2 regions of the Paenibacillus sp. NPDC058367 genome follow, and region 1 is predicted to be linked to the other one. Evidence: predicted binding sites of a transcription regulator. Region 1 holds the regulator's gene; the other holds the start of a gene.
The links. The regulator Rex, encoded in region 1, represses fermentation and respiration genes when NADH is low (regulators of the CRP and FNR family bind a similar motif). The targets are predictions, from matches to a motif close to TTGTGAAATATTTCACAA.
Positions count from the first base shown of each region.

Region 2: a site for Rex is predicted at 3,156-3,173, ahead of pflB (formate C-acetyltransferase). Genes of this name have one in related genera too.

Region 1 covers NZ_JBHXIZ010000003.1:121,667-126,360, reverse strand. The annotation lists gene dinG (ATP-dependent DNA helicase DinG) at 1-2,016, shown strand, start outside; gene ACFWMP_RS17355 (redox-sensing transcriptional repressor Rex) at 2,148-2,801, shown strand; gene ACFWMP_RS17350 (amidohydrolase) at 2,788-4,089, shown strand; gene ACFWMP_RS17345 (cell wall elongation regulator TseB-like domain-containing protein) at 4,259-4,694, shown strand, end outside.
Region 2 covers NZ_JBHXIZ010000003.1:396,821-401,514, reverse strand. The annotation lists gene adhE (bifunctional acetaldehyde-CoA/alcohol dehydrogenase) at 389-3,010, shown strand; gene pflB (formate C-acetyltransferase) at 3,263-4,694, shown strand, end outside.

The DNA of each region.
Region 1 (4,694 bases):
CATCTATTGATCGAAGCAGGGACAGGAACCGGTAAATCCCTTGGTTATTTATTGCCTGCCATATACCAAAGCGTACGCACTAATGAAAAAGTCATGGTCAGCACTCATACTATTAATCTGCAGGATCAATTGCGTGAGCGTGATATTCCTTTGTTAACGCAGGTAGTTCCTTTTCCATTTAAAGCTGCAATTTTTAAGGGCAGAGGGCATTATTTGTGTCTTCGTAAGTTCGAACATAAAATTAATAAAAAAGACTTTATAAGTCCGAGGGAAGATGCGCTTACTGCGGCTCAGATGATCGTTTGGCTGACACAAAGTGAATCAGGAGATGACGAAGAGCTTAATCTAAGTGGACGTGGCGGAGATTTTTGGGAGACGGTGGCAAGCGATACCGATTCTTGTCTGGGTCGCTCGTGTCCTTGGTTCCGTAAGTGTTATTATCATCGGGCTAAGCATGAAGCTGGTATTGCAGACGTGGTCATTACGAACCACTCTAAGCTTTTCGCAGATGTTAAGGCTGGGCATCAACTACTTCCGGCTTATGAACATCTTGTAATAGATGAAGCCCATCATCTGGAGGACGTGGCTGGCAAGCATTTAGGCATGCATATGAAGCATTTCACGGTGGCACATACACTATCGCGTCTTTATAAGGATAGTCGAAATGGCCAACTTCCTACACTTCGCCAAATGCTTCAGTCATCAGGCAGTGAGGAAGCTTCTGAATGGAGCGGAGTGATCGATAGAATCTATCCGGACCTTCTTACCGTAAAAGAAACCTGGGATCTGCTTAGTGATAAACTATTCAGCCTCTTGCCGGAACGCAGCGATGCAGCGGCGGGAGAAGCCGGCCAGTTAGTCATGCGGCTACTTCCTACCCGTAAACCGAAAGATTGGGATGAATTGGTTGCTTTAGAGAATACTATGAATCTGACATTAAGCGAAATTATCCGTAAAGGTGATAAAATGCTTAATGAGATGCGAGATCAAGAAGGTCAATCTTCCTCAGATAGCCTAGTTACCGATATTAGCGGCTTATTTAAGGATTTAGCTTCTATACGTGAGCAAGTACGGTTTTTTATGGGATTAAATGATGAGAATGTAGTATATTGGCTGGAGGCGAATGGAAATTATCGCAGTAAATCGCTACAGCTGTATGCCGTTCCTGTTGATGTTAGTACTCAGCTTAAGGAGCTGTTTTTCGACAAGAAGAAAAGTATCGTACTAACTTCGGCGACACTCTCTGTGGATAAATCTTTCCAGTTTATGATTGATAATCTCGGACTTAATGAAGCTGCGGAAGAGGGGCGTCTGATGACATCACTCCTGCCTTCTCCCTTTAAGTATCGGGAGCAGGCGCTGTTAGTTATTCCGCGGGATTTCCCAAGTGTGAAGGGGAGTGTAGGCGATGCCCGATTTGTCGATACACTCGTACAGTCACTAGCAGAAGCAGCTATTACAACACGTGGGCGGATGCTTGTCCTGTTTACTTCTTACAAGATGCTACGCCAGGTTTACGATCCTCTGAAAGAGGCTCTAGCCTCACAAGAGATCACGGTGTTAGGTCAAGGCGTGGAGGGGGGCAGTCGTAGCAAGCTGATCCGCCGTTTTCAGGACAGTGCAGCTTCTGTACTGTTAGGAACAAGCAGCTTTTGGGAGGGTGTAGATATTCCAGGTGAAGCATTAACATGCTTGGCCATCGTGAGACTCCCATTTCAACCGCCAAACCACCCCCTAGCGGAAGCGAAGTCTGAGTTATTACAAGCCCAGAAAAAGAATCCGTTCATGAAGTTGTCTGTTCCTCAGGCGGTTATTCGCTTCAAGCAAGGATTTGGGAGGCTGGTACGGACAGCGCAAGATCGGGGTATTGTTATTGTGTATGACACAAGGGTGATCGAATCTCACTATGGGAAGTATTTCCTCTATTCGTTGCCTGGCCCGAAAATGGAGCATATGCTTACGGATCAAATGGTTCCTCGTATAGCGGAGTGGTTGGAAGACGGAGGCGTTTCTTGAAAAGAACGTCATCGATCTTATTAATCTCTCTACAAGGAAGGGCGGTATAAGAATACCGCTCTTCCTTGAGACGAGGTGCAGATATTTCGATAGGATTTGAACAGAATATCACTTAAATTAGGAGGTAAATTATGAAATCGGATAAAATATCAGAAGCCGTTGTTCGCAGACTTCCTGTGTACTTGCGTTTCTTGAATGATCTCCAGAAACGTGAAATATTAACCGTTTCCTCACAAGAACTAGGACAAAAACTTGATTTGAATCCTGCTCAAATTCGTAAAGATTTAGCTTATTTTGGAGACTTTGGTAGAAAAGGTATCGGGTATGACGTAACTTATCTTATTGAAAAAATCCGTCATATTCTGAAGCTGGATCAACAATTGAATGTGGCTTTAGTAGGTGCCGGTAACCTTGGACATGCATTATCTAATTACAATGCTTATCTGAAAGATACTATGAAGATTACCGCTATATTTGACTCCTATGCACCTAAGGTAGGGCGGAAAATCAACTCTCTTACCGTTCAACCGATGGAGGAGCTTGGACAGACGGTTCGTGAGCAAGGTATTCGAATTGGGATCATTACTGTGCCTGATTCAGAAGCGCAGAATGTAGCAGATATTCTCATTGAGTCTGGCATTGAGGCGATTTTGAATTTTGCACCAGTGATTCTAAAAACACCATCGAATATCCGGGTTCATGCTGCCGATTTTACAACGGATTTGCAAAGCCTTGCTTATTATTTGAAAGACGGAAAGGAAGAAACCGGAAATGAAGAGCAGTAAAACGATTATTAAGGGCGGGCGTTTTCTTATTCCGGGAACGGATGAGCCGGTTCTGAATGGATATATGACTATTGAAGATGATTTGATCACTTACATAGGAAAAGAAGAGCCTTTAATGGAAGATGATGTGCAAGTTGTTGATGGCAGTCGTCTGCTGTTTATGCCAGGTCTGGTAAACACACATGGCCATGCGGCAATGTCATTGCTTCGTGGTTATGGAGATGATTTAGCACTTCAGGTGTGGCTTCAAGAGAAGATGTGGCCGATGGAAGCGAAATTCACTGGAGAAGATGTATACTGGGGAACCTCCTTGTCGGTACTGGAAATGCTAAAAGGTGGTACTACAACCTTCTTGGATATGTATGATCATATGGATCGAGTAGCAGAGGTAGTCGAATTATCAGGCATTCGTTCTGTACTGATGAGAGGCGTAATCGGATTATGCCCAGAGGAAGTACAAAATCACAAGCTTGCGGAAGCGATTTCTTTTGCACGAAATTGGCATGGTAAGGCTGATGGTAGAATTACGACGATGATCTCGCCACACGCCCCATATACTTGCCCACCGGACTTCTTTGTTAAGTTTGTTCAAGCGGCACATGATTTGGATTTACCGATGCATACCCATATGTCCGAGACCAAACGCGAAGTGGAGCAGAATGTGGTGGATTACGGACTTCGGCCTGTAGCGCATTTAGAGAAGCTTGGAATGTTCACACGTCCGTCTATTGTTGCACATGGCGTTCATTTGAATGATGAAGAGATCGAGATACTGGCTCGTCATGATGTAGGCGTGTCTCATAACCCAGGAAGTAATCTGAAACTGGCTAGTGGAGTGGCTCGGGTTACGGATCTTCTAAAGGCTGGTGTGAAGGTATCACTGGGTACAGATGGTGCGGCAAGCAATAATAACCTGGATATGTTTGAAGAGATGCGTCTTGCAGCCCTCATCCATAAAGGTGTAAGTGGTGATCCGACGGCTGTTCCAGCTCCGGAAGCGCTGCGTATAGCTACAGAGTATGGCGCAAAGTCTATCTTTTTAAATGATGTGGGTAGACTCGCTGTTGGCATGAAAGCGGACTTTATCGCGATTGATATAGACCAGCCGCATTTGCTACCACACACAGATCTGTTGTCTCATGCTGTATACTCTGCCAGTGCCAAGGATGTTGAGCATGTATGGGTGAATGGTAAACAGGTTGTAAAACATGGAGAATGTGTAACGCTAGATGAGGAAGCAATCCGTCGTAAGGCGCAAGAATCATTTGATGGACTGCTTAAACGGTAGTCTAAGATCATAACGAATAACTGAAAGGCTGTGACTTTCTGCGATTGCAAAGTTACAGCCTTTTGTGTTTCTGATAATTAGATCATTGAATTGGATATGAAACTTTGGATAAACACACAGGTGTGTTATATAATCAAAAAAGATATATTACTAGAAAGGGAGCTGTACCTTGAAGAAAAGGAAAAAATGGATCCTCCTGGGGTCAGTTCTGATTCTGCTCCTTCTGTTTGGACTTATCCAGTTCTATGCTTATATTATGAAAGATCAATGGAACGAGCGAGATATCGCTAAGGATGTCGCTAAAACCAGTGCTGGTCTGACAGAGGTAACCAAAGCGCAGAAATCCGTGTGGGATGAAAATGCGGTGTACTGGGTCTTAACAGGGAAGAATGAAGCCGGGACCGAGTTGATGGTTTGGGTACGTTTTACTGTAGACGGGAAGTTTGCTGAAGGAACCGACGCAGTATATGCTGAAGAACTAAGTAAAGGGACCTCTGAAGCGAAAATGCGTAGCCTTATAAAAGCCGATCTTCCGGACATCAGCATTGAGCGGTTGTTGCCAGGAGTATATAACGGGGAGTATGCTTGGCAGCTTTTTTATAAAC
Region 2 (4,694 bases), 280 kb from region 1:
ACCGGCCCCTTTGGGGTCGGTTTTTTGTTGTGAAGATTTATAAATTTATAAATCTTCAGAAATAGTGATAATCATTTGGAAATTATTACAGTGTAGAGAAATCGTAATTGACTGTGATGAAGAGAATACATTTTTGTGTACTGATTTTAGATATATGGAATAAAAAGGAGCTGAAATTTTGCTTATTAAAGTATAATTCTAAGATTTAAAGGGTTTTATAGCACATAATATGGTAAAAAGACTATAATATGATCGAATGAAAGCGCTTTGAAAACAAATCAAAAAAACTTTATACTTTGTGAAAGATTTCACTATACAAGGTGGAAATCATGTGATAAGATAAATGTGTAGAGAAAAACAACTAAAAATTGACAGGAGGACGAGGGAGATGGCAGTTAAGAACGAAGTCGCCGCCCAAGTTAAACAAGTTACCGCTGAAGAGTATATTCAGAATTTAGTGGATAAAGCAAAAAAAGCGCATGAGGCGTTCATGGCGCTAGACCAAGAGCAAGTTGACACAATCGTTCATGCAATGGCGTTGGCTGGACTCGACAAACATATGTACCTCGCAAAATTGGCCGTAGAAGAAACTGGACGCGGCGTATACGAAGACAAAATTACGAAGAACATCTTCTCAACTGAATATATCTGGCACGGAATTAAATACGATAAAACAGTAGGCGTTATTGAAGACAACGCTTATGATAGCTTCCAAAAAATTGCTGAACCCGTCGGAATTGTTATGGGTATCACACCGGTAACCAACCCTACATCCACCACGATGTTTAAAGCGTTGATTTCGATTAAGACACGGAACCCTATTATATTCGGTTTCCACCCATCTGCGCAAGAGTGTAGTGCAGCTGCTGCAAAAATTCTTCATGATGCTGCCGTGAAAGCTGGCGCTCCTGAGAACTGTATCCAATGGATTGAAATGCCAACAATGGACAAGACAAACGCATTGATGAACAACCCAGACGTTGCTCTTATCTTAGCAACTGGTGGTTCTGCAATGGTAAAAGCAGCTTACAGCTGTGGTAAACCAGCACTTGGCGTAGGCCCTGGTAACGTACCTGCTTTCATTGAAAAGAGCGCGGATATTGATCAAGCCGTAACGGACATCATTCTTTCTAAAACATTTGATAATGGTATGATCTGTGCTTCCGAGCAAGCTGTTATTATCGAAGAACCAATCTTCGATCAAGTGAAGAAAAAGATGATTGCTAATGGCTGCTACTTTGTGAATAAAGAAGAAGCTGCCAAACTGACTAGTGGAGCAATGAACGTAGATAAATGTGCGGTTAACCCAGCAATCGTAGGTCAATCCGCAGTGAAGATTGCTGAAATGTGTGGCATTCAAGTCCCTGCCGGCACAAAGATTCTGGTAGCAGAACTTGAAGGTGTAGGCACTAAATATCCACTTTCCGCTGAAAAATTAAGCCCGGTTCTTGCTTGCTACAAAGTTAAGAATGCAGATCAAGGTATCGAACGCGCAGCTCAAATTGTTGAATTTGGTGGTATGGGACATAGCTCGGCTATCCACTCCAACAATGAAGAAGTAATCATGAAGTTCTCTAACCGTCTGCAAACAGGACGTATTCTCGTTAACTCGCCTTCCACACATGGTGCGATCGGCGATATCTATAACACTAATATCCCTTCGTTGACTCTGGGCTGCGGATCTTATGGTCGTAACTCCGTGTCGCAAAACGTTACAGCAATCAATTTGATCAACGTGAAAAGGGTGAATCGTCGTACCGTGAATATGCAATGGTTTAAAGTACCTGACAAGATCTATTTCGAAAAAGGCGCTACTCAGTACCTGACCAAAATGCCTGATATCACACGTGTCGCAATTATCACTGACCCAATGATGGTTAAGCTCGGATATGTTGAGAGAGTTGAACATTACCTGCGTCAACGCCAAACTCCTGTCGCTATCGAAGTGTTCTCTGAAGTTGAACCAGATCCATCGACAACTACAGTTGAAAAAGGTACTGCAATGATGAACAGATTCCAACCGGACTGCATTATCGCACTTGGCGGCGGTTCGCCAATGGATGCTGCAAAAGGAATGTGGTTATTCTATGAACATCCAGACGCAGACTTTAATGGTCTGAAACAAAAATTCATGGATATCCGTAAACGGGTATACAAATTCCCTAAACTTGGTAACAAAGCTAAATTTGTAGCGATTCCAACTACTTCGGGTACAGGTTCGGAAGTAACATCTTTCGCAGTTATTACCGATAAAACAACTGAACAGCACACTAAATATCCTTTGGCTGACTACGAGTTAACTCCAGATGTGGCTATCATTGATCCAGAGTTCGTATACAGCTTGCCAAAAACTGCTGTTGCTGATACAGGTATGGACGTATTGACACATGCTATCGAAGCTTATGTATCTGTTATGGCGAGTGACTATACTGATGGTCTAGCTATTAAAGCGATCCAACTGGTATTCCAATACCTTGAAAAATCGGCGCTGGAAGGCGACAGAGTAGCACGTGAGAAAATGCATAACGCATCAACACTTGCTGGTATGGCCTTTGCCAATGCATTCTTGGGTATTAATCACAGTTTGGCGCATAAATGGGGCGGACAGTACCACACTGCTCATGGTCGTACTAACGCGATCCTTATGCCACACGTTATCCGTTACAATGCTAAAAAACCTACGAAGTTCGCTTCGTTCCCTAAATATTCGCACTTCGTAGCTGATGAGCGTTATGCTGAAATTGCCCGTATTCTGGGATTGCCAGCTCGCACAACTGAAGAAGGTGTAACTAGCCTGATCAATGCTATTCGCGATATGAATAAAAAATTGGGCATCGAAGAATCGTTCCAACAACTGGGCTTTGATCCTAAGGACTTCGAATCCCGCGTAGATTACTTGGCTGACCGTGCGTTTGAAGATCAATGTACAACTGCCAATCCTAAGCTGCCACTGGTTTCTGAGCTTGCTGATGTATACCGTAATGCGTTCTACGGAAGATTTGATAATTAATAAATGGTTAAATAGAGAATAGGATAGTTGTGGACTTAGATAAAGGTGACAAATATCACTCGAAAGGTGATATTTGTCACAGTGTTTTTATAGAAAATAAACTAGAATGTTTATATAAACAACGGTCCCACATATGAAATGTTGATTGTGAAATTTGGAACAACCACATCTTTTGGGGATCACGAGACACGGGATCAACCTTCAAGCCCGCGATCTCTACAAATATAATAAATATAGATGGAGGGATTTAGCATGTCGGTGATTGAAAAAGAAGTAAATGAAGTGAAATCCGGTTGGAGAAGTTTTACAAAAGGTAAATGGTCCAAGAAAGTTGACGTTAACAACTTTATCGCTAGTAACATTAAGCCTTATGAAGGTAACGAAGAGTTCCTCGTAGGTCCTACTAGTAACACAACTGAACTGTGGAAGATTATTTCCCAACTGAGCAAGGAAGAAAGAGAAAGAGGCGGCGTATGGGATGTTTCCCTAGATACTGTCTCCACAATCACTTCACATGCTCCAGGCTACATTGACAAGGACAAGGAACAAATTGTAGGCGTGCAGACTGACGCTCCTTTCAGACGTTCCATCCAACCATTCGGCGGGATCAAGATGATGGTTGATGCTACGAAGGCTTATGGCTTCGAGCTTCCACAAAACATCGTTGACATGTTCACGAACATTCGCAAAACGCATAACCAAGGCGTATTTGATGCATATACACCAGACATGAGAGCAGTGCGTAAATCCGGCGTTATCACAGGTCTTCCTGATGCTTACGGCCGTGGACGTATTATCGGCGACTACCGCCGCATAGCTCTGTACGGTATTGATTTCTTGATTAAAGACAAAAAGCAACAACTAGCTGAGCTTGAAGTTGATTCCATGACAGAAGAAGTAATTCGTTTACGTGAAGAACTGTCCGAGCAAATTCGTGCACTGGGCGAATTGAAAGAAATGGCAGCTGCTCACGGCATGGATATTTCCAAACCGGCGATGAACTTCAAAGAAGCTACTCAATGGGTATACTTTGGATATCTGGCAGCAGTTAAAGAACAAAATGGTGCAGCGATGTCCCTGGGACGTGTTTCTTCCTTCCTAGACATTTATGCAGAACGCGACATTGAAGAAGGTACTTTGACTGAAGAACAAGTACAAGAAATTGTCGATCATTTCGTAATGAAACTGCGTATCGTGAAATTCTTGCGTACACCTGACTATAATGACCTGTTCTCCGGCGACCCTACTTGGGTAACTGAATCCATCGGTGGTATGGCTGAAGATGGAACCACTCGTGTTACCAAGAACAGCTTCCGTTTCCTGAACACCCTGTACAACTTGGGTCCAGCTCCGGAACCAAACTTAACTGTACTTTGGTCCGAAAGATTGCCTGAAGGCTTCAAAAAATATTGTGCTAAGGTTTCTATCGAAACTAGTGCAATTCAGTATGAAAATGACGATCTAATGCGTCCATACTGGGGTGAAGATTATGCGATTGCTTGCTGCGTATCTCCAATGCGTATCGGTAAACAAATGCAGTTCTTCGGCGCTCGTGCCAACCTGGCAAAAGCTTTACTGTATGCTATTAATGGTGGTAAAGACGAAAAATCCGGAGCACAAGTTGGACCGGAATTCCCAGCTATCACTTCTGAATATCTAGATTATGACGAAGTAATGAAACGCT